2 regions of the Arthrobacter sp. NPDC093125 genome follow, and region 1 is predicted to be linked to the other one. Evidence: predicted binding sites of a transcription regulator. Region 1 holds the regulator's gene; the other holds the start of a gene.
What was found. The regulator HrcA, encoded in region 1, represses chaperone genes, less so after heat shock. The targets are predictions, from matches to a motif close to TTNGCACTCGNNNNNNNCGAGTGCNAA.
Positions count from the first base shown of each region.

Region 1 (9,642 bases):
CCCCGCGTGCCCTGACAGCATCTGGCGGTCCAGGCCTGTCATCCCGGTGGGCGGTGAACGCCACCATCAAGTCGCTGAGCACCGGCGGGCAGCTGCTCAGGGCCGACACGGCTGTTGTGATTATGGGCGGGCCCGGCTGGCAGCACGTGATTCCGGGTCAGAAGGTCCGGGCCGCTGGAAAACTCCGTCCTGCCGATCCCGGGCAGGTGGAGGCGGGCCTACTGGCGACATCGTCCTCCCCTCTGCCACTTGAACCGGCCGGTGCCTTGACGGCCGGGCCGGCGTCGCTGGGTCGGGACTTTGCACGGGCAGCCGGCTGGTTGAATCCTGATGCCAGGGGACTCCTGCCGGGCATGGTCACGGGGGATACGGGCAATCTGGACGAACAGCTGGAGGTGTCAATGCAGACCGTGGGCCTGACGCATCTGACTGCCGTGAGCGGCGCGAACTGCAGCCTGATTTTGGGAGCGCTGCTGCTGGCGGCCAGAAGCCTGCGGCTTCCCCGGCTGCCAGCGGCACTCGTCGCCTTGGCCGGCCTGGGCCTGTTTGTGCTCATGGTCGGACCCGATGCCAGCGTCCTGAGGGCCTCCCTGATGGGTGCGATAGCTCTGGTGTCCCTCGCAGGTGGAAGAACCGGCCGTGGCCTGAGTTTCCTCTGTCTTGCGGTGATCGGCCTCCTGCTCATTGACCCTGCGCTCGGCACCAGCTTCGGTTTCCTGCTCTCCGTCCTGGCGACTCTCGGAATCATTCTGCTCGGCAGGCAGATTGTGGGGTGGGTTCCGCTTGCCGTTCCGCGCTGGGTGGCCGCGGGCCTCGCCGTGCCGCTATCCGCCCAACTGCTCTGCGGCCCGGTGGTTGTGCTGCTGCAGCCTCAGTTCGCCACGTATTCGTTGCTGGCCAATGCGCTGGTGGCTCCGCTCGTGGCGCCGGTAACCATCCTGGGCACCATGGCCGTACCGCTTGTTCCGCTGGCGCCATTCCAAGCAGCCGCGCTGATCGGAGCTGCCGGGCTCTTTGCAACAGGGGTGGCTGGAGTGGCGAGGTTTATGGCGGGGCTGCCCGGCGCGGCCCCGCCCTGGCCCGAGGGCCCCTTTGGCATGTTCACCATGGTGCTGTTTTCGGCTCTCACCGTCCTTGTTGTCTGGCTCGCCGCCCGCCCCCGCTGGACGCTGCAGGCGGTTTACGCGGCACACCGCGCGCTGACCGAAGCGCTTGAGCGGAGCGAGCGCCGAAAGCACCCGTCCACGCGGAAGTATGGGTCGACCCGGCAGTACCTGTGGCCCGGCACAGTGGGATCATCCCGCCGTCCCGCGCGCGGCTTGGTGCGGCGGGTGACCCGTGGAAGGCTTAGAATCAGTAGTCCGTACCCCAGGAGGAACCAAGAGTGGCGGCAGCCCAGACGCAACGATCCAAAACGTCGGCGGCCAATTCGGCCACCTGGCGGGACGTGACACCCGCCGGAGTGGTGCTGATCACCGGCCCGGAGGAATACCTCGGCATCCGGGCCATGGACCGTGTCCGCGCACAGGTCCGTGCCGCGGCCCCCGACGTGGAAGTGACGCGGCTCAACGCCGGAAGCTATGAAGCAGGCTCGCTGGCCATGAACGTCAGTCCCTCGCTGTTTGGCGAAAGCAAGCTCATCGAGGTCGAAGGCCTCGAGTCCATGAACGATGCTTTCCTGGCCGACGCCCTGACCTACCTGAAGCAGCCCGAACAGGACGCTGTCCTGGTCCTGCGGCACGGCGGCGGCGCCCGCGGAAAGAAACTTTTGGACGCGGTCAAGGCCGGAGGGTGGCCCGTTGTCGACTGCCAGCCGCTGAAGAAGGACGCTGAGAAGACCGCATTCGTCGTTGCTGAATTCAAAGCCGCCTCGCGGCGCATCGAACCGGACGCGGTGCAGGCTCTCGTGAATGCAGTCGGTGCCAACCTGTCAGAGCTCGCCGCGGCGTGCAGCCAGTTGATCTCGGATGCCTCGACAACAGTGTCGGCAGACACGGTCGAGCGCTACTACGGCGGCCGGATAGAGGCGACGGCATTCAAAGTGGCAGACGCTGCCATGGCGGGAAACGGCCCGCTGGCGCTGTCCACGCTCCGCCATGCGCTGGCCACGGGAGCCGACCCCGTGCCGCTGGTGGCCGCCCTGGCCGCCAAGCTGCGGACGGTTGCCAAAGTAGCCGGGGCCCAGGGGTCATCGGCGCAGATCGCCAAGCAGCTGGGCATGCAGCCGTGGCTTGTGGAACAGGCGCAGCGTGACGTCAGGCGTTGGACGCCGGAGGGCCTGGCCCGTTCCATCCAGGTAACGGCGGAAGCCGACGCCCAGGTCAAGGGACTTTCCCGCGATCCGGTATACGCGGTGGAGCACGCCGTCACCGTCATCGCCACGTCGGCCCGCGGCCGCTGACGGCGGCTGGATTATAGAGGCGGCTGGGTTAAAGAGATATGGCCGGCACCATCCGGTGCCGGCCATAACCATCAGTTCAGTTGAACTGGAAAACCTTAGAGTGCGTTGACCTTCTTGGAGATCGCCGACTTGCGGTTTGCAGCGTTGTTCTTGTGCAGAACACCCTTGCTGACAGCCTTGTCCAGCTTACGGCTGGCAGTAACGAGCGCAGTAGTAGCAGCGTCCTTGTCAGTGGACTCAACGGCTGCGTTGACGGCGCGAATGGCAGTCTTCAGCTCGGACTTGACGGCGTTGTTACGCTGGCGAGCCTTTTCGTTGGTCAGGATGCGCTTCTTCTGGGACTTGATATTTGCCACGTGTGAACTCTCTTTTTAATGCGGAAATGGTCTAGAGGGCTTTCAGGCTGGCCATTGACTGAGCGGCGTGGGGATACCTATGGCGGCCAACCATCAGTGGCCGTCGACCTGCACGGACACACAGCTGTAAATAGTAGCAGAATCCGGGGCGGAAGGGCCATTTGGCGGGTTGCGGCGCGTCCCGGAGCCGCCAGTGCATGGGGATGCTGCATGGCCGGGATGCCGCGGAAGCCTGCGGCCCACCTGGAGCCAGGCGCCGGGCACAGTTCTGAATGTACTGCACGGGGCCCGAACGTGGGAGACTAGAGGTTCAGAAACGCGGCAGCAGCAGGACGGCAGGACATTGCCGGAATGACGCCGCTGAAATGCCAACAGTAAGGACCCTGCGTGTCTCCCATGGCCCGCACCGCCCCGGTGCCCGCCGCGACAGATCCGGCCATCATTCGGAATTTCTGCATCATCGCGCACATTGACCACGGTAAGTCCACCCTGGCCGACCGCATGCTGCAGTTCACCGGCGTCGTGCAGTCCCGCGACATGAAGGCCCAGTATCTGGACCGCATGGATATCGAGCGAGAGCGCGGCATCACCATCAAATCCCAGGCTGTCCGCATGCCTTGGGAACTGGATGGTGTGAACTACGCGCTGAACATGATCGACACGCCGGGCCACGTGGACTTCACTTATGAGGTGTCCCGTTCCCTGGCCGCCTGCGAAGGTGCGGTTCTCCTGGTGGACGCAGCGCAGGGCATTGAGGCCCAGACGCTGGCCAACCTGTACCTGGCCATGGAGAACGATCTCACCATCATCCCGGTCCTGAACAAGATCGACCTCCCGGCCGCCCAGCCCGAAAAGTACGCCGCCGAACTGGCCAGCCTCATCGGCGGGGACCCCGAGGACGTGCTGCTGGTCTCGGGGAAGACCGGCGTCGGCGTCGAGGCGCTGCTGGACAAGATCGTGCGCGACCTGCCTGCACCGGTCGGCGATCCGGAGGCACCTGCCCGGGCCATGATCTTTGATTCCGTCTACGACACGTACCGCGGCGTGGTCACGTACGTCCGCGTGGTTGACGGCATGCTCCACCCGCGCGAGCGCATCCAGATGATGTCCACGAAGGCCAGCCATGAGCTCCTGGAAATCGGCGTCAGTTCCCCGGAGCCGACCCCCTCCAAGGGCCTCGGCGTCGGCGAGGTGGGCTACCTCATTACCGGCGTGAAGGACGTCCGCCAGTCGAAGGTGGGTGACACCGTCACCAACCTCGCCAAGCCTGCCGCGGAATCGCTGAGCGGCTACGCGGATCCCAAGCCGATGGTGTTCTCAGGCCTCTATCCGCTGGACGGCACCGACTACCCTGTGCTGCGCGACGCGCTGGACAAGCTCAAGCTGAACGACGCAGCCCTGATCTACGAACCGGAGACCTCCGCAGCCCTCGGCTTCGGCTTCCGCGTGGGCTTCCTCGGCCTCCTGCACCTGGAGATCGTCCGTGAGCGCCTCGAACGCGAATTCAACCTGGACCTGATCTCCACCGCGCCGAACGTGGTCTACGAGGTCACGCTCGAGGACAAGAACGTGGTCACCGTGACGAACCCCAGCGAGTTCCCCTCCGGAAAGATCAACGAGGTCCGCGAGCCCATGGTGGCCGCGACCATCCTGGCCCCCAACGAGTTCGTCGGTGCCATCATGGAGCTGTGCCAGGGCCGCCGCGGCGTCATGCGCGGCATGGATTACCTGTCCGAAGACCGCGTTGAGCTGCGGTACTGGATGCCGCTGGCCGAGATCGTCTTCGACTTCTTCGATCTGCTCAAGTCCAAGACCCGCGGCTACGCCTCCCTGGACTGGAAGGCCGACGGCGAACAGGTCGCCGACCTCGTCAAGGTGGACATCCTGCTGCAGGGCGAACAGGTGGACGCCTTCAGCGCCATCACCCACAAAGACAAGGCCTACGCCTACGGTGTGATGATGACCGGCAAGCTGCGCGAGCTCATCCCGCGCCAGCAGTTCGAGGTGCCCATCCAGGCTGCCATCGGTTCGCGGATCATCGCCCGTGAATCCATCCGCGCCATCCGCAAGGACGTTCTGGCCAAGTGCTACGGCGGTGACATCTCCCGTAAGCGCAAACTGCTGGAAAAGCAGAAGGAAGGCAAGAAGCGCATGAAGATGGTGGGGCGGGTGGAAGTGCCGCAGGAAGCCTTCATCGCAGCCCTGACCACCGACGAATCCAAGGACAAGGCCAAGAAGTAGTGATGACCGTGGCCGGAATCTCCGGAGGCCGCACACATGCCTAGCGTTCTTCCCCTGGGTGACCCGGCTCCGTCGGACGGCCTGCTGCCGCAGCAGGCGGCGGACGGTGCAGCCGACCGTGCCTTCGGGCTTTATGTGCACATCCCGTTCTGCGCGGTGCGCTGCGGGTACTGCGACTTCAACACCTACACCGCAACCGAACTCGGCGGCGGTGCTTCCCAGGACGCCTACGCCTCCACCGCCATCTCCGAAGTGGACTTTGCCGTGCGGGTCCTCGAGCAGTCGGGCCTGCCTGCCAGGAAGCTGCGCACGGTGTTCTTCGGCGGCGGAACGCCAACGCTTTTGCCGGCAGAGGACCTGGCCAGAATCCTTGGCGCGGCCATAGACCGGTGGGGGATCGAACCGGGTGCCGAAGTGACCACGGAGGCCAACCCGGACTCGGTCACGCCGGAATCCCTGCAACTGCTCGCCGACGCGGGCTTCACACGGGTGTCCTTCGGCATGCAGTCCGCGGTGCCCCGCGTGCTGAAGGTCCTTGACCGCACTCATAGTCCGAGCCGTGTCCCGCTTGTGGTGCAGTGGGCGCGCGACGCGGGGCTCGCGGTCAGCCTGGACCTGATCTACGGAACGCCGGGGGAGTCCCTTGAGGACTGGCGCTATTCCCTGGAAACCGCCTTGTCGTACCAGCCGGACCACATCAGCGCCTACGCGCTGATCGTTGAGGACGGCACCAAGCTCGCCGCCCAGATCCGCCGGGGTGAAGTACCCGGAATCGACGACGACGACCACGCCGACAAATATGAACTCGCCGACCAGATGATCACCGACGCCGGGCTCCGATGGTACGAGGTCAGCAACTGGTCCGCCACTGCCGAACAGGCATGCCGTCACAACCTGGCCTACTGGCGCGGGGATGACTGGTGGGGCGTCGGACCCGGCGCCCACTCGCACGTCGGCGGTGTCCGCTGGTGGAACGTGAAGCACCCCACCGCCTACGCAGGCAGACTCGGTTCCGGGGTGTCGCCCGCTGCCGGCCGCGAGACCCTCGATGCCGGAACCCGTGCAATGGAACGGATCATGCTCGAGGCCCGCCTGGCTTCAGGACTCGCCGTCAGCACCCTGTCGGACCAGGGGAGGCATGCAGTTGCAGGCCTTATTGCCGACGGGCTCGTGGAGCCTGCCGAGGCCTTCCGGGGCAGCCTTGTCCTGACGCTCAAGGGACGCCTGCTCGCTGACGCCGTGGTCCGCAGGATCCTGCCGGACTAGCGCTGGGCCCACGCCCGCAGGGTTCCCTGGCCGAGCTTACGAGGCTAGGGTGCGCTGGGCCCACGCCCGCAGGGTTCCCTGGCCGAGCTTGCGAGGCTAGGGTGCGGGTGGGGATTACTTGATCCAGCGGAGGTTGTACGGGTACCGGTGCGGCTGGCCCCGGTTCACGTGGATGCCGGCCGAGACCGAGAAGCACGTCAGTGCAATCCAGATCAGGGTCGCGAGCACGGCGAAGATGTTGCCCACCACCGGAAGGAGCACCAGGAGGTTGGCCACGACAGCCGCGATGGTAGGCGGCAGGGTGAAGTTGAGGGCTTCCTTGGATTCCTGGGCTGTGAACGGGCCACGGTCCTTGAAGATCAGATAGATCAGCAGCGCCGGCACGCAGCCGAGGATGCCGCCGAAGTGCGACAGGGTTGCCCACTGGCGGTCTTCGCTGGCGGTCAGCGGAAGCGCATTCGCAGGCACGCCATGGTACTGGGGCCGGTCAGGGCCGGACTGGAGGTCCCTGCGGTCGCGAGCGTCGTCTGCCACGGTATGTCTTCCTTAAACGTACGTTGGTGCGGTGTTGCCGGTAGTTCAGGTTCGCGGCCGGCCGGCAGAACCGGGACGGCGGCAGCGCGAGTGGCGCCCTTCCAAGAATACTGGGTCGCGAACGCATTGGACGACCGGCTCCCCGGTCAGCGGATTACGGACAGGGCGGCAACCGCGGCCTCAGCTAGGGCACCGTAAGGAAGTCGATGACTTCCTCCACCCTGCCCAGCAGGGCCGGTTCGAGATCGGCGTAGGTGCGGACCGCCCCCAGCAGCTTCTGCCAGCCCAGCCCGATGTCTTCCTTCGTCTCGTGCGGCCAGCCAAAGGCTGCGAGGATCCCGGTCTTCCAGTCGGTGCCGCGGGGGATCACGGGCCACTGTGGGATGCCGAGGACCGACGGCCGGATCGCCTGCCACACGTCCACGTAGGGGTGGCCCACAATGAGAACATTTCCCGCCGCGCCGGGAGAGGCCATGACGGCGTCCGCGATGCGGGACTCCTTGGAATCGGGGACCAGATGGTCCACGAGGACTCCCAGCCTGCGGCCGGGCCCCGGGCGGAACGCCGCCACGGCGCCCGCCAGATCGTCAATGCCGTGCAGGGGCTCGACGACGATGCCCTCCACCCGGAGGTCATCACCCCAGACCTTCTCAACGAGTTCGGCGTCGTGCTTTCCCTCAACCCAGATGCGGCTGGCCTTGGCCACCTGGGCGCGCTGGCCCTCGACGCGGACGGACCCGGAGGCCGTCCGGCCGGGCGGAACCAAGCCTGCCTTTTTGGCGGCCGGCGCAGGAGGCATCAGCCGGATGGGCCGGCCTTCCAGCAGGAACCCGAAACCGAGTTTGAAGGAGCGTGATTTGCCGCGCCGGTCCTCAAGGGCCACAACGTGCATGCCGCCTGACTTCTCCACCCGGACCACAGCACCCACCCAGCCGGACTGGACATCTTCAAGCACCATCCCGCGCTCGACTGGAACCTCGGGCAGCTCGTTCTTGGCGGGCGCTGAAATTTCCTGCGGGCCCCAGGACTGGTACTGCATCGATAACACCGCTTTGCACTAGGAGTCGGCCGCCCGTCACAGGAAAGGCCTCCGGCGGACACGGCTCCGGATTTCGCCCGAAGCGGTACCAATGCTAACAACGGGCGGACTCATATTAGACTTGTTAGCACTTAGGGATGTCGAGTGCTAACCATGACGCCGGGCAATGCCCTGCTGGTGCCCAGGAACGGTCGATCGGAGGTGGATTGTGAGCGAACCGCGCAAGCTTGAAGTGCTGCGCGCCATTGTCGAGGACTACGTTCATTCCCGCGAACCCGTGGGATCCAAGGCGCTTGTTGAGCGCCACCACCTGGGCGTTTCCAGTGCAACCATCCGCAACGACATGGCAGCCCTGGAAGATGAGGGACTCATTACTGCACCGCATACCAGCGCCGGCAGGATTCCCACTGACAAGGGGTACCGGCTGTTCGTTGACCAGATCTCGGCTGTCAAGCCGCTGTCTGCCGCTGAGCGGCGGGCGATCCAGTCACTGCTGGAGGGCTCCGAGGATCTCGACGACGTCCTTGACCGTACGGTAAGGCTCCTGGCGCAACTGACCAACCAGGTCGCCGTCGTGCAGTATCCGCACCTGAGCCGGGCCGTGGTGCGGCACATCGAATTCGTTCAGATGGCGCCCCGCAAGGTCCTGATCGTGCTGATTGCCGACTCGGGGAAGGTCGAGCAACGTGTCATCGACGTCGGCCAGGAACTCAGCGATGATGCGCTGACGTCACTCCGCACCCGCTTCCTCACCGGCCTTGCCGGCACTCCGCTGACCCTGCTGCCCCAGCACTCGGCGGCTGTCGTCGCAGGCTGCGCCCCCAACGAGCGCCCTGCGGCGCACGCCCTGAGCAAGGCCCTCGAAGCGCTCTCGCACAGCAGCCGGGAAGACCGCATGGTCATGGCCGGCACGGCCAACCTCGCGCGGTCCAATGTCGACTTCCCGCTCAGCATCGGCCCCGTACTCGAGGCGCTCGAGGAGCAGGTGGTCATGCTCCGCCTCCTCAGCGAGATGGCCCAGGACCACCGCGGCATCGCTGTCAGCATTGGACGGGAAAACCCCTACGACGGCCTGGCCGAGGCGTCGGTGGTCGCCACCGGCTACGGGCCGGACGCCACCGCCAAGGTCGGCATCCTCGGGCCCACCCGCATGGACTATCCCACCACCATGGCCGCCGTTCGAGCGGTGGCCCGCTACCTTTCGAGGATTCTCGGCCCGTAACCGCACGGTCCGTGACCCCGGCACCCCAGGCACCATAACCAGGAGAAGATACAGACTTGAGCAGCCACTACGACGTTCTCGGAGTCTCCCCGGAAGCCACCGGAGAAGAAATCAAAAAGGCCTACCGCAAGCTGGCCCGTACCCTGCACCCGGACGTCAACCCGGGCCCGGAGGCTTCTGACCGCTTCAAGGCCGTCACGCACGCCTACGAGGTGCTTTCGGATCCGCAGAAGCGGCGGGTCTATGACACTACGGGCAACGAGAACGGCACGGACAACGGCTTCGGCGGGGGCAGCTACGCTGGCCAGGGTTTCGCGTTCCAGGACATTTTCGACACCTTCTTCGGCGCCGGCGGCACGGCCGGCCCCGCCTCACGCGTCCGCCGCGGACAGGACGCCCTCATCAGCGTTCGCATCGACCTGCGCGACGCCGTCTTTGGCGCGAACAAGAAGCTCGAGGTTGACACCGCCGTCGTCTGCCCCACCTGTGAGGGTTCCTGCTGCCGTGAAGGCACGCATCCGGAGCGCTGCGACATCTGCGGCGGCAGCGGCCAGGTGCAGAGGGCAGTCCGCTCCATCCTCGG
Region 1 is NZ_JBIVOQ010000005.1:237,326-246,967, forward strand. It holds gene ACIP9X_RS12730 (ComEC/Rec2 family competence protein) at 1-1,451, shown strand, start outside; gene holA (DNA polymerase III subunit delta) at 1,385-2,401, shown strand; gene rpsT (30S ribosomal protein S20) at 2,497-2,757, opposite strand; gene lepA (translation elongation factor 4) at 3,145-4,998, shown strand; gene hemW (radical SAM family heme chaperone HemW) at 5,035-6,264, shown strand; gene ACIP9X_RS12755 (DUF4870 domain-containing protein) at 6,379-6,798, opposite strand; gene ACIP9X_RS12760 (DUF3097 domain-containing protein) at 6,983-7,837, opposite strand; gene hrcA (heat-inducible transcriptional repressor HrcA) at 8,046-9,059, shown strand; gene dnaJ (molecular chaperone DnaJ) at 9,116-9,642, shown strand, end outside.

Region 2 (9,642 bases), on a different contig from region 1:
CTTGGATGAGCCACGGCGACTCCGTCCACGAGGCCCCCGAGGGCTTCGAGGTGCTGGCCACCACGGCGGGCGCTGAAGTTGCCGCCTTCGCCAACGAGGAGAAGGGCCTGTACGGCGTGCAGTGGCACCCCGAGGTGAAGCACTCCGCCTACGGCCAACAGGTGCTGGAGAACTTCCTGTTCAAGGGCGCCAAACTGGAGCCGAACTGGACCACGGGCAACATCCTTGAAGAACAGGTGGACCGCATCCGCCGGCAGATCGGCGATGCCCGGGTCATCTGCGGTCTCTCGGGCGGCGTGGATTCAGCCGTTGCCGCGGCCCTCGTCCAGCGCGCCGTGGGCGACCAGCTGACCTGTGTCTTCGTTGACCACGGGCTGCTGCGCGAAGGCGAGGCCGAGCAGGTGGAGCGCGACTTCGTTGCCGCCACCGGCGTCAACCTCTACGTGGCCAACGAGCAGGAGCGTTTCCAGGCTGCTCTGGCCGGCGTCAGCGATCCCGAGACCAAGCGCAAGATCATCGGCCGCGAATTCATCCGCGCCTTCGAAGAGGCCGAGCGCGCCATCATTGCTGAGGCGGCAGCGCACGGCGAGAAGATCAAGTTCCTCGTCCAGGGCACCCTGTACCCGGACGTCGTCGAATCCGGCGGCGGTGAAGGTGCGGCAAACATCAAGAGCCACCACAACGTGGGGGGACTTCCGGAGGACCTGCAGTTCGAGCTGGTTGAGCCGCTGCGTGCCCTGTTCAAGGACGAGGTGCGTGCCGTCGGTGCCCAGCTCGGCCTGCCGCAGGAAATCGTCGGCCGCCAGCCGTTCCCCGGACCCGGCCTCGGGATCCGGATCGTCGGCGAAGTCACCAAGGAACGCCTGGACCTGCTCCGCAAGGCCGACGCCATTGCCCGGGCAGAGCTGACGGCCGCCGGCCTCGACAATGACGTGTGGCAGATGCCCGTGGTGCTGCTTGCCGACGTCCGCAGCGTGGGCGTCCAGGGTGATGGCCGTACCTACGGCCACCCGATCGTGCTGCGTCCGGTTTCCTCCGAGGACGCCATGACCGCCGACTGGTCACGCCTGCCTTACGACCTGCTGGCGCGGATCTCGAACCGGATCACGAACGAAGTGGACGGTGTCAACCGGGTGGTGCTCGACGTCACGAGCAAGCCCCCGGGAACCATCGAGTGGGAATAGCAGTTACCGGCGGCCGGTCTCCTGAGGGAGGCCGGCCGCTGGGCTTTGAGCTCCAGCGGGTGAAATGCACCGCAACTTGGCCCGTTCCAGTGTTGCGGTCTCTCACGCGGGGCCGTTTCCGGCTACGCTCGAAGCTATGCCCGTATGGTCCATGGCGTCACGTGCAAGCGCAGAAAAGAAGGCAGTAGTGTCAGTTGGTCAGGCCGACCCCGAGGGTTCGGAGGAGCTCAAAAAGTGGCTCTCCGGGCTTAAGCCCGTCACCGGGGCGGACACGATGCTGCGCTTCACCAAGACCCCCGAGGGCTCGATCGACCTGACGCATGCCCACCCGTCTGGCCTTGCCCAGCTCATGGCCGGGCGCCGCACCAGGCTGTCTACGCTGATCCGGGACCAGCAGCAGTACGTCGTTGCCGCCCGCGCATCCCGGAACCTGCGTTCCAAGATTTTCGAACTGGCCAATGACCGCGGCATTGAGGCCGGGTATCTGTCCGCCGGCACCGTGGTGTGGACCTCCGCCGTCGGAGGAAAACCGCAGCGTGTTTCAGCGCCTGTCATGCTGACCGCAATCTCCCTGACGATCCGGCCCGGGGAAGACGACTACGAACTGCAACTGACCGAGCAGGCGCGGATCAACCCTGCCCTCATCCGCCACCTGAAGACCGTTCACGGCATCGTTTTCGACGTCAACGCGGTCACCCGGATGGCGTACAGCACGGCACGCTTCGATCCGCAGCCGGTCCTCGACAGGCTCGGAACCATCGTCAAGCCGATCCCCGGCGCGGAGGTGGAACACAACCTGCTGGTGTCCACCTTCGCGGACCTCGCGGACAACCTGGATGACCCGTGGATCAACCAGCAAAACACCCTTGTGACCTCCCTGGCCCGTTCCGCCGCCGGCGAAGACATCGACATTCCGGTGCTGCAGCCCGGGCGCTTCCCCAGCGTGGACGAGCGCGACCCCGCAGAGGAGCTGTTGCTGCTGGACGCCGATGCGGACCAGCAGTACGTCATCGACACCGTCCGGGCAGGGGACTCGCTGCTGGTCAGCAGCCCTCCCGGCACCGGCCAGACGCAGACGGCCATCAATACCATCGGCGCGCTGGTAGATGAAGGCAAAACGGTACTTGTGGTGGGGGACCGGCGGGCAAGCCTCAGCGAAGTTGCCACCCGCCTCGAGGGCCTCGGCCTGGAGTCCATCCTGTTCCAGCTCTCCGGCAGCGCCACGCCGCAGCAGCTCAAAGGGCAGCTGGTCCGGGCCATCGTCCGGAACGAGAAAACGGCTGAACCGCGCCTGGGCAACCTGCACAAGACCCTGACCGAGCACCGGCACGCCCTGATGGACCACGTGGCTTCCCTGCACAATGTCCGTGAGCGCTGGGGCTGCTCGCCCTACCAGGCAATGCAGTCACTGGCGGAACTGACGTCGATCCAGCCCGCCCCTGCCACCACCGTGCGATTGAAGCGCAGCGTTCTGGACAACATCCGGGACCGCGAGGAGCTGGCCGGCAGGCTGAAGCGTGCGGCGGAGCTCGGCAGCTTCAGCAGCGCCTCCACGTCGAGCCCCTGGCACGGGGCGCGCCTGGTGACGCGCAAGGAGACGGAAGAGGCTCAGGAGCTGGCCCGCTCAGTGGAGAAGAAACTTCCCGAGCTGCACAGCCGCATGAAGGGTGTCGCTGACCACGCCGAAATCCGGCTGGGCATGACCTTTGCCGAGTGGGGCGCCCAGCTCAGGCTGCTGGTGGCTGTCCGGGAGAGCCTGGACAAGTTCACCCCGGACATTTTCGACCGTCCCGTCCACGACCTGATCTCCGCTACGGCCTCATCGTCCTGGCGGCGCGAGCGCGGCATCGAAATGCCCTCGATGCAGCGGTCCCGCCTGCGCCGCGTGGCCAAGGAGTACGTGCGCCCCGGGGTGCACATTTCCGACCTTCACAGTTCGCTGGTGCTGGTGCAGGAGCAGCGCGCACTGTGGTCCGACTACGCCACCACGCAGCGGCACCCCGCCGTGCCCTCCGGCCTGGCCGAAATCAGCATCATGCACCGCGGGCTGACCCGCGAACTCAAGTTGCTGGGAGACGCGCTGCGGCACACGTCGGACGGCGGCGCGCTCGAAAAGACCCCCTATACGGAGTTGATGGAGCGGCTGGAGCGGCTCGTGGCCGACTCCGAGACGCTCAAGACGCTGCCGGAACGAACGCTTCTCATCGAGAACATGCGCGAGCACGGCCTGGGCGAGCTGCTCGCCGACCTTTCAGCGCGGGAGGTCCCGGCCGAGTCTGTAGCCGCGGAACTCGACCTGGCCTGGTGGCAGTCCGCGCTCGAGGCAATGATCAGCGGCGACGACTATCTCGCCATGTCCGACGGCGATGCGTTGCGTCAGCTGGAAGCCGAGTACCGGCTCGCCGACAACGCACACATCGCCAGCGGCGCGGGCCGGCTGCGCTGGCAGCTGGCCGAACGCTGGAGAGCCGGCATTGAACAGCACTCCCGCCAGGCGGACCTCCTGCGGAGCCTGCTCAAGGACGGGCGGGTCACGCTTGCGGCGCTGACGGCCCAGGCGCCCGCGCTCGTGCCCATGCTGGTGCCGGTCTGGTCCGTTAGCCCCTACCTCATGACGGGGCTCCTCCCCGCCGAGCAGAAGTTCGACGCCGTGGTGATCCTCGACGCCGAAGCAACCTCGCTCCAGGCTGTTCTGCCTGCCATGGCCCGCGCCAAGCAGGTGATCGCCTTCGGTGACGACAAGATTGCCAGCCCCCGCACGTTCACTGTGGCGGTGGAGCGGCTGGCGGCGGGGGAACCGACGCACCAGAGCGTGGAGAGCGCCTTCACTGCGCTTGCGCGGGTCCTTCCGACCCGGCGGCTGCATTCGGTGTACCGCGCCGTGGACGAGGACCTGGTGCTGCAGCTCAGCAAGGGCTTTTACGACGGCGGCCTCCGCCGCCTGCCCGAAGGCCAGTCCGCCACGGGACTGGACCGTGCCCTGCTGGTGGAATACCTGCCTGACGGGACCGGCCTGCCGAGCGCAGACCACGAGGGCGTGGAGTCCGTGGTGGCCGAGGTCAACCGGGTGGTGGAGCTGGTGTTCGAACACGCCCGCCTCCGCCCGCGCACTTCGTTGGCCGTCGTCACAGCCAGCCTCCGGCATGCCGCGAGGATTGGCGAGGCGATCCGGCAGCAGCTTCCCAACTATCCGATGCTTTCCGGGTTCTTCACAGCGGGCGAGGAATCGTTCCGTGTGGTGGACCTGGAGCGCGCACAGGGCCTGGTCCGTGACCATGTCATTTTCTCTCCCGGCTATGGCCGCACACCCCACGGACGGGCGCTGCACAGCTTCGGCCCGCTCTCTGCCGAAGGCGGCCGGGCCAAGTTTGCCCTGGCAATGACCCGGGCCCGGCAGTCCCTGCATGTGCTCACCTGCTTCAAGCCCGAGGACCTGGACAGCACCCGTCTCGCCCACGGGGCCGTGGACCTGTACGAGCTGCTGGACCGGGAGATCGCCGGCAACACCACCCTGGGGACTCCGGCTTCCCGTGCCGCCGCGAGTGAACAGGCCCTCGGCGCCGACCCTTTGGTGGCCGACCTGGGGGACAGGCTCCGGGCGCGCGGGGCGCGTGTCTGGCACCAGTACGACGGTGTCATCGATGTGGTGGCGGCAGCAGACCCCCTGAGCACGATGGGCCAGGACGAAGCCGAGATTCCCCGTCCGGTGGCCATCGAGTCCGACGGCACAGAGCAGTACCGCCAGATGACAGTCCGGGAACGCAGCAGACTGCGCCCTCAGCTTCTGGAACGTCTGGGGTGGCGGTACATGCCGCTGTGGACGATAGAGGTCTTCACCGATCCCTCGGCGTGCGCCGACCGCATCGGCGGCTACCTCGGGCTCGAGAAACCCGCCCCCGCCGTCCGCGGTATGGGTTCGCCGGGCTTCTTCGATGAGGACGTCACAGGCCTCGATGATGACTCGTACGCATCCCTTACGGATCTGGACCAGGAACGGGACTACGAGCCCGACCAGGGCCACGACTACGGCCGGCATGCTGAGAACCAGGCAGAACACGGCGAGCCAGACCAAGGCGTGCAGCTTCGGAACGGACACTTCCAGGGTGAGCAGTTCCAGGATGAGCAGGTCCGTGATGAGCAGGCGCAGGACGGAACCGGCCTCGCAGATGTTGACCCCGCGGAGGTTATGGAATCCGGGGATGCAATCGATGATGAATACGTCGGTGGCAGCAGGGACCGGAAGGAGAACGCCGGATGAGCGATGACGAAGCGAATCATGAGCAGCCCACGGATGCGGAGCCTGCCCCGGACGCTCCGGCTGCCGCGGAATCCGACCCGCCACAGGCGGCTAAACCTCCTGTGACACCCGGAGGCGCAGTTCCGAAGAAGGCTGCGGAAGACGACCCTCGAGCGTGGGGAGACCGTGAATCCGAAACCGACCATGACGCCTGGCTCAGGGAGCAGAAGCCGCCTCACTGGGGCTGACGCTCCCGGCGGGGCTTTGCCTGCCTGTATGTCGTAGGCGGTGTCATCCCGGTGGCCGGTTCACGAGGACAAAGAAGAGTTTTCCCTGCGTTGAAGCTCCCGCCAGTGCGCTGGCCTGGGACGGGGTGGCGGCCACGACCATGAGCCCGTCGGAATCTCCGGCGGCGAGCCATTGCCCGCTTTGGCCTTCACGCTCTGAGGTCCAAAGGACCGGTACGGCGGCCGCGAGCACCTTGGAGGCGGATTTCTGTTCATAGCCCAGGCCGCTGGTCAGCACAACATCGACGAGCTGGCCGGGGGATACGAGCTGGATGGAGGTAGGATCCGCCATTCGCAGCGGAACCGCGGCTGAACCGGGCGGCGCTCCCGTGAGCAGGCCGGGTCCCACGAGCTGGGCGTCTGTGAAAAGCTGGCCCTTCCGGAGCGGCGCGGCCAGTTGCTTGCCGCTCACCTCCGCTGCGTCGGTAAAGGTTCCCAGAGAGAGCACAGCAGGCGGCACACTAACAGCCGTGACATCAGTGGCGCCCAGGGTGGCACCTGCAGGTAAATCCCGTGCCGCGGCCAAGCCCGGCACTGTGTGGGCCGGCGCCGGAGTCAGCTGGTGGACCGCGATGCCGGCCGCCGCGCACAGGAGCAGCGCGACAGCGAGCCTGCGGTTGCGGTTCAGCCAGCCGCCCAGGCGGCCGGTACGCGGGCGCCCTCGCGGTCCGGGCAGCGGCGTGCGCCGGCGGGAGCGTGCGGCGGCGGTCCGGGAGCGAATCAGTCCGATAGGTGGCATGAAGCCACGCTATGGAAGGTCCCGGCCGGCAGGCAGATGAAGCCAGCCGTATGTGGAAATCACCGCCGCAGCAGGCCCCTATGTGGAAAACCAGAGACCAACCGGCGTGACGGGATGTGGCGGGTCTAGCTTGCGGCGGCCGCGGGTGCGGGCGAAGCAGCAGCGGCCGCAGGCGTTGCCGAAGCGGCAGGCGCAGCGGAAGCCGCGGAAACCGTGCTGCCCTTCGAGTCGCGTGAATCGGTCCGGTAGAAGCCTGAGCCCTTGAAGACAACGCCGACGCTGTTGAACTTCTTGCGCAGGGTCCCTTGGCATTCGGGGCAGGACGTCAGAGTGCTGTCAGTGAATGACTGCACGATGTCGAAGGCATGGCTGCAATCCTTGCAGGCATAGGCATACGTGGGCACTGTAGATCCTCCTCTTGGACAAACGACAGGTCCCGTGCTGCCGGGGTGCCTTCCCGGGCCGGATCCCGAAGGACGTCCGTGGGGGAGGGGCTCCTTTAGCAGTCGCAGGGCCTGAGTGCCAATTCTATCACCTTGCTGCGCGGGGCATTATGTCAGCCGGATCAGCCCCGATGGCGTGAGGGCGGCATCGACGGGCCGGTCGAAGCCCTCGGCGGGGATGCTGGAAGGCGGCAGCAGTTCGGCGTCGTAAATGACCGCGGTCCTGGGTACCTGCACGCCGTTGGACTCGGCCTTCGCCAGGAATTTGTCGTAGTACCCGCCGCCCTGCCCGATCCTGTTGCCGCTCATGTCGACGGCCGTGGCAGGCAGGAAGATTCCTGCCACGGTCCGCATCACCTCGAGTCCCTGGCGCTCCCCGGCGGGTTCCTGGATCGGGGCGTAGCGGCTGCGGACAAACTGAACGGCCGGATCCCAGAAAACCCAGCCAAGGGTCCTGTCGGGTTCGCACACCGGCAGCAGGACCCTGTGGCCGGCGCTGTGGAGCGCCGAGATCAGCGGGAGAGTGGGCGGCTCGAAGCCGACGCCGAGATAGGCCGTAAACGTCGCCGGCCTGCCGTCGGCGACGGTCTCCGCCCACGCCAGTCCGTGCAGGGCTATTCCGGCCGCTGCCGCTGCAAGGGCATCCGGCTGCATTTCCGCGCGGGCTGCCCGGTGCCGCAAGCGGATTTCATCCTTCGACATTGTCTCTGATGACATGGCGCCTCGTCCTTTGCGTGAGGAATTGTCCGGCCAGCCAAGCACCGGAAGCATTAACCGTATGAATGTTCCCTCCGATAGATTAGTCCAGTGACTTCCACTAATCCTTCAGTCCGCAAGGCCGTCATCCCCGTAGCGGGACTCGGCACCAGGTTCCTGCCTGCCACCAAGGCCATGCCCAAGGAGATGCTGCCGGTGGTGGACAAGCCGGCCATCCAGTATGTCGTTGAGGAGGCCGTCCAGGTCGGCCTAAGCGATGTCCTCATGATCACCGGGCGCAACAAGCGTGCCCTGGAGGACCACTTCGACAGGGTTCCTGCCCTGGAGGCAACGCTGGAGGCCAAGGGCGACACGGCCAAGCTGGAATCCATCCAGGCCGCCAGCAACCTGGGCGACATCCACTATGTCCGCCAGGGAGATCCCAAGGGGCTGGGCCACGCAGTGCTGCGCGCACGGCAGCATGTGGGCCGTGAACCTTTCGCCGTGCTCCTGGGTGACGACCTGATCGATGCCCGCGACGAGCTCCTCAGCGTCATGATCGAGGTGCAGGCCAAGACCGGCGGATCGGTCGTGGCACTCATCGAGGTGGAGCCATCCCAGATCAGCGCCTATGGCTGCGCGGACATTTCCGAAATTGACGGCGAAGGCTACGTCCAGATCAACAAGCTCGTAGAGAAGCCCGACGTCGATGAGGCACCCTCCAACCTGGCTGTCATCGGCCGTTACGTGCTTCACCCCGATGTCTTTGATGTGCTGGAAAAGACCGAGCCGGGACGCGGCGGCGAGATCCAGCTGACGGACGCGCTGCAGGAACTGGCCGGCAGGGACGGTGAAGGGGGCGGCGTGTACGGCGTAGTCTTCCGTGGCCGCCGCTACGACACCGGCGACAAGCTCAGCTACCTGAAAGCGTGCGTCCAGCTTGCCATCGACAGTGACGACCTCGGACCGGGTCTGCGCGACTGGCTTGGGGAACTTGCTGCCGGACTGAATAAGTAACTTCCCATGAGGGTCAGCCACATCTGGCCGGTGACACTGGAATGCGGGGACATCGTCCTTCGCCCCATCCGGTACCGGGACCGCAGGGAATGGACTGAGGTCCGTTCGCGCAACAACGAGTGGCTGGCCCCCTGGGAGGCTTCCAACCCGGCCCCGGGCGGGGCACTGCCCAACTACCGGCAGATGGTCCGGTCGCTCAATACGCAGGCGGCCCAGGGCACAGCGCTGCCTTTCCTCATCACAGCGTGGACACCGGGGTTCCGGGACCCCGTCATCGTCGGGCAGCTGACGGTGTCCTCCATCGTCTGGGGGTCAGCCATGATGGCGACGCTGGGATACTGGGTGGACGAGGCGCGGGCCGGACAGGGCATCGCGCCAACCGCGGTAGCCATGGCCACCGACCACTGCTTCCGGACGCTGGGGCTGCACCGCATGGAGATCAACATCCGTCCCGAGAACAGGCCAAGCCTGCGTGTCGTTGAGAAGCTCGGCTTCCGTGACGAGGGCTACCGCCCGCGGTTTCTGCACATCAACGGGGAGTGGGCCGACCACCGTTCTTTTGCTCTAACCGCCGAGGAGGTTCCGGAGGGGCTGCTCAGCACGTGGCTGCGCTCGAGGCCCGCCTGATGGCCTGCCGGCAGCCTCCTGTTGGTCATAAGTCCAATGATTTGAGAGTCGGTGAGCGACACACCGAGACGAATGCCACAAGGGTTGCCGTATTGCTCATACGGTTTTGTATGTGGACTTCCCTCTTAGCAGCTCAGTCATCCTTGTGGTCGCTGTTGCGCTGTGGATGGTCTGGGTTGCCCCTTACGTGCTCCGCAACGGCAGGCACCGCTTCCAGGTTGCCGGTGACCTGATGCTGGAGAGCGTTGACCACGAAACTGCAAACCAGCAAGCCGGAACGGTCCTTCACATGACCGTCCAGCAGGAGAATCGCATGGACACCAGGAAGAGCAGCGCATCCGCAGCGGGCTTCACGCCGGGCCAGCCCGGAGGCAGGTCCGCCACGAAGCCCGGAGGTGCGTTCCGCATCCGG
Region 2 is NZ_JBIVOQ010000002.1:459,212-468,853, reverse strand. It holds gene guaA (glutamine-hydrolyzing GMP synthase) at 1-1,184, shown strand, start outside; gene ACIP9X_RS06640 (AAA family ATPase) at 1,321-5,442, shown strand; gene ACIP9X_RS06635 (hypothetical protein) at 5,439-5,669, shown strand; gene cpaB (Flp pilus assembly protein CpaB) at 5,713-6,447, opposite strand; gene ACIP9X_RS06625 (FmdB family zinc ribbon protein) at 6,573-6,851, opposite strand; gene ACIP9X_RS06620 (5-formyltetrahydrofolate cyclo-ligase) at 6,999-7,607, opposite strand; gene galU (UTP--glucose-1-phosphate uridylyltransferase GalU) at 7,698-8,603, shown strand; gene ACIP9X_RS06610 (GNAT family N-acetyltransferase) at 8,610-9,230, shown strand; gene ACIP9X_RS06605 (hypothetical protein) at 9,343-9,642, shown strand, end outside.
Region 2: the regulator HrcA is predicted to act here: its motif matches at 6,947-6,973, upstream of ACIP9X_RS06625 (FmdB family zinc ribbon protein).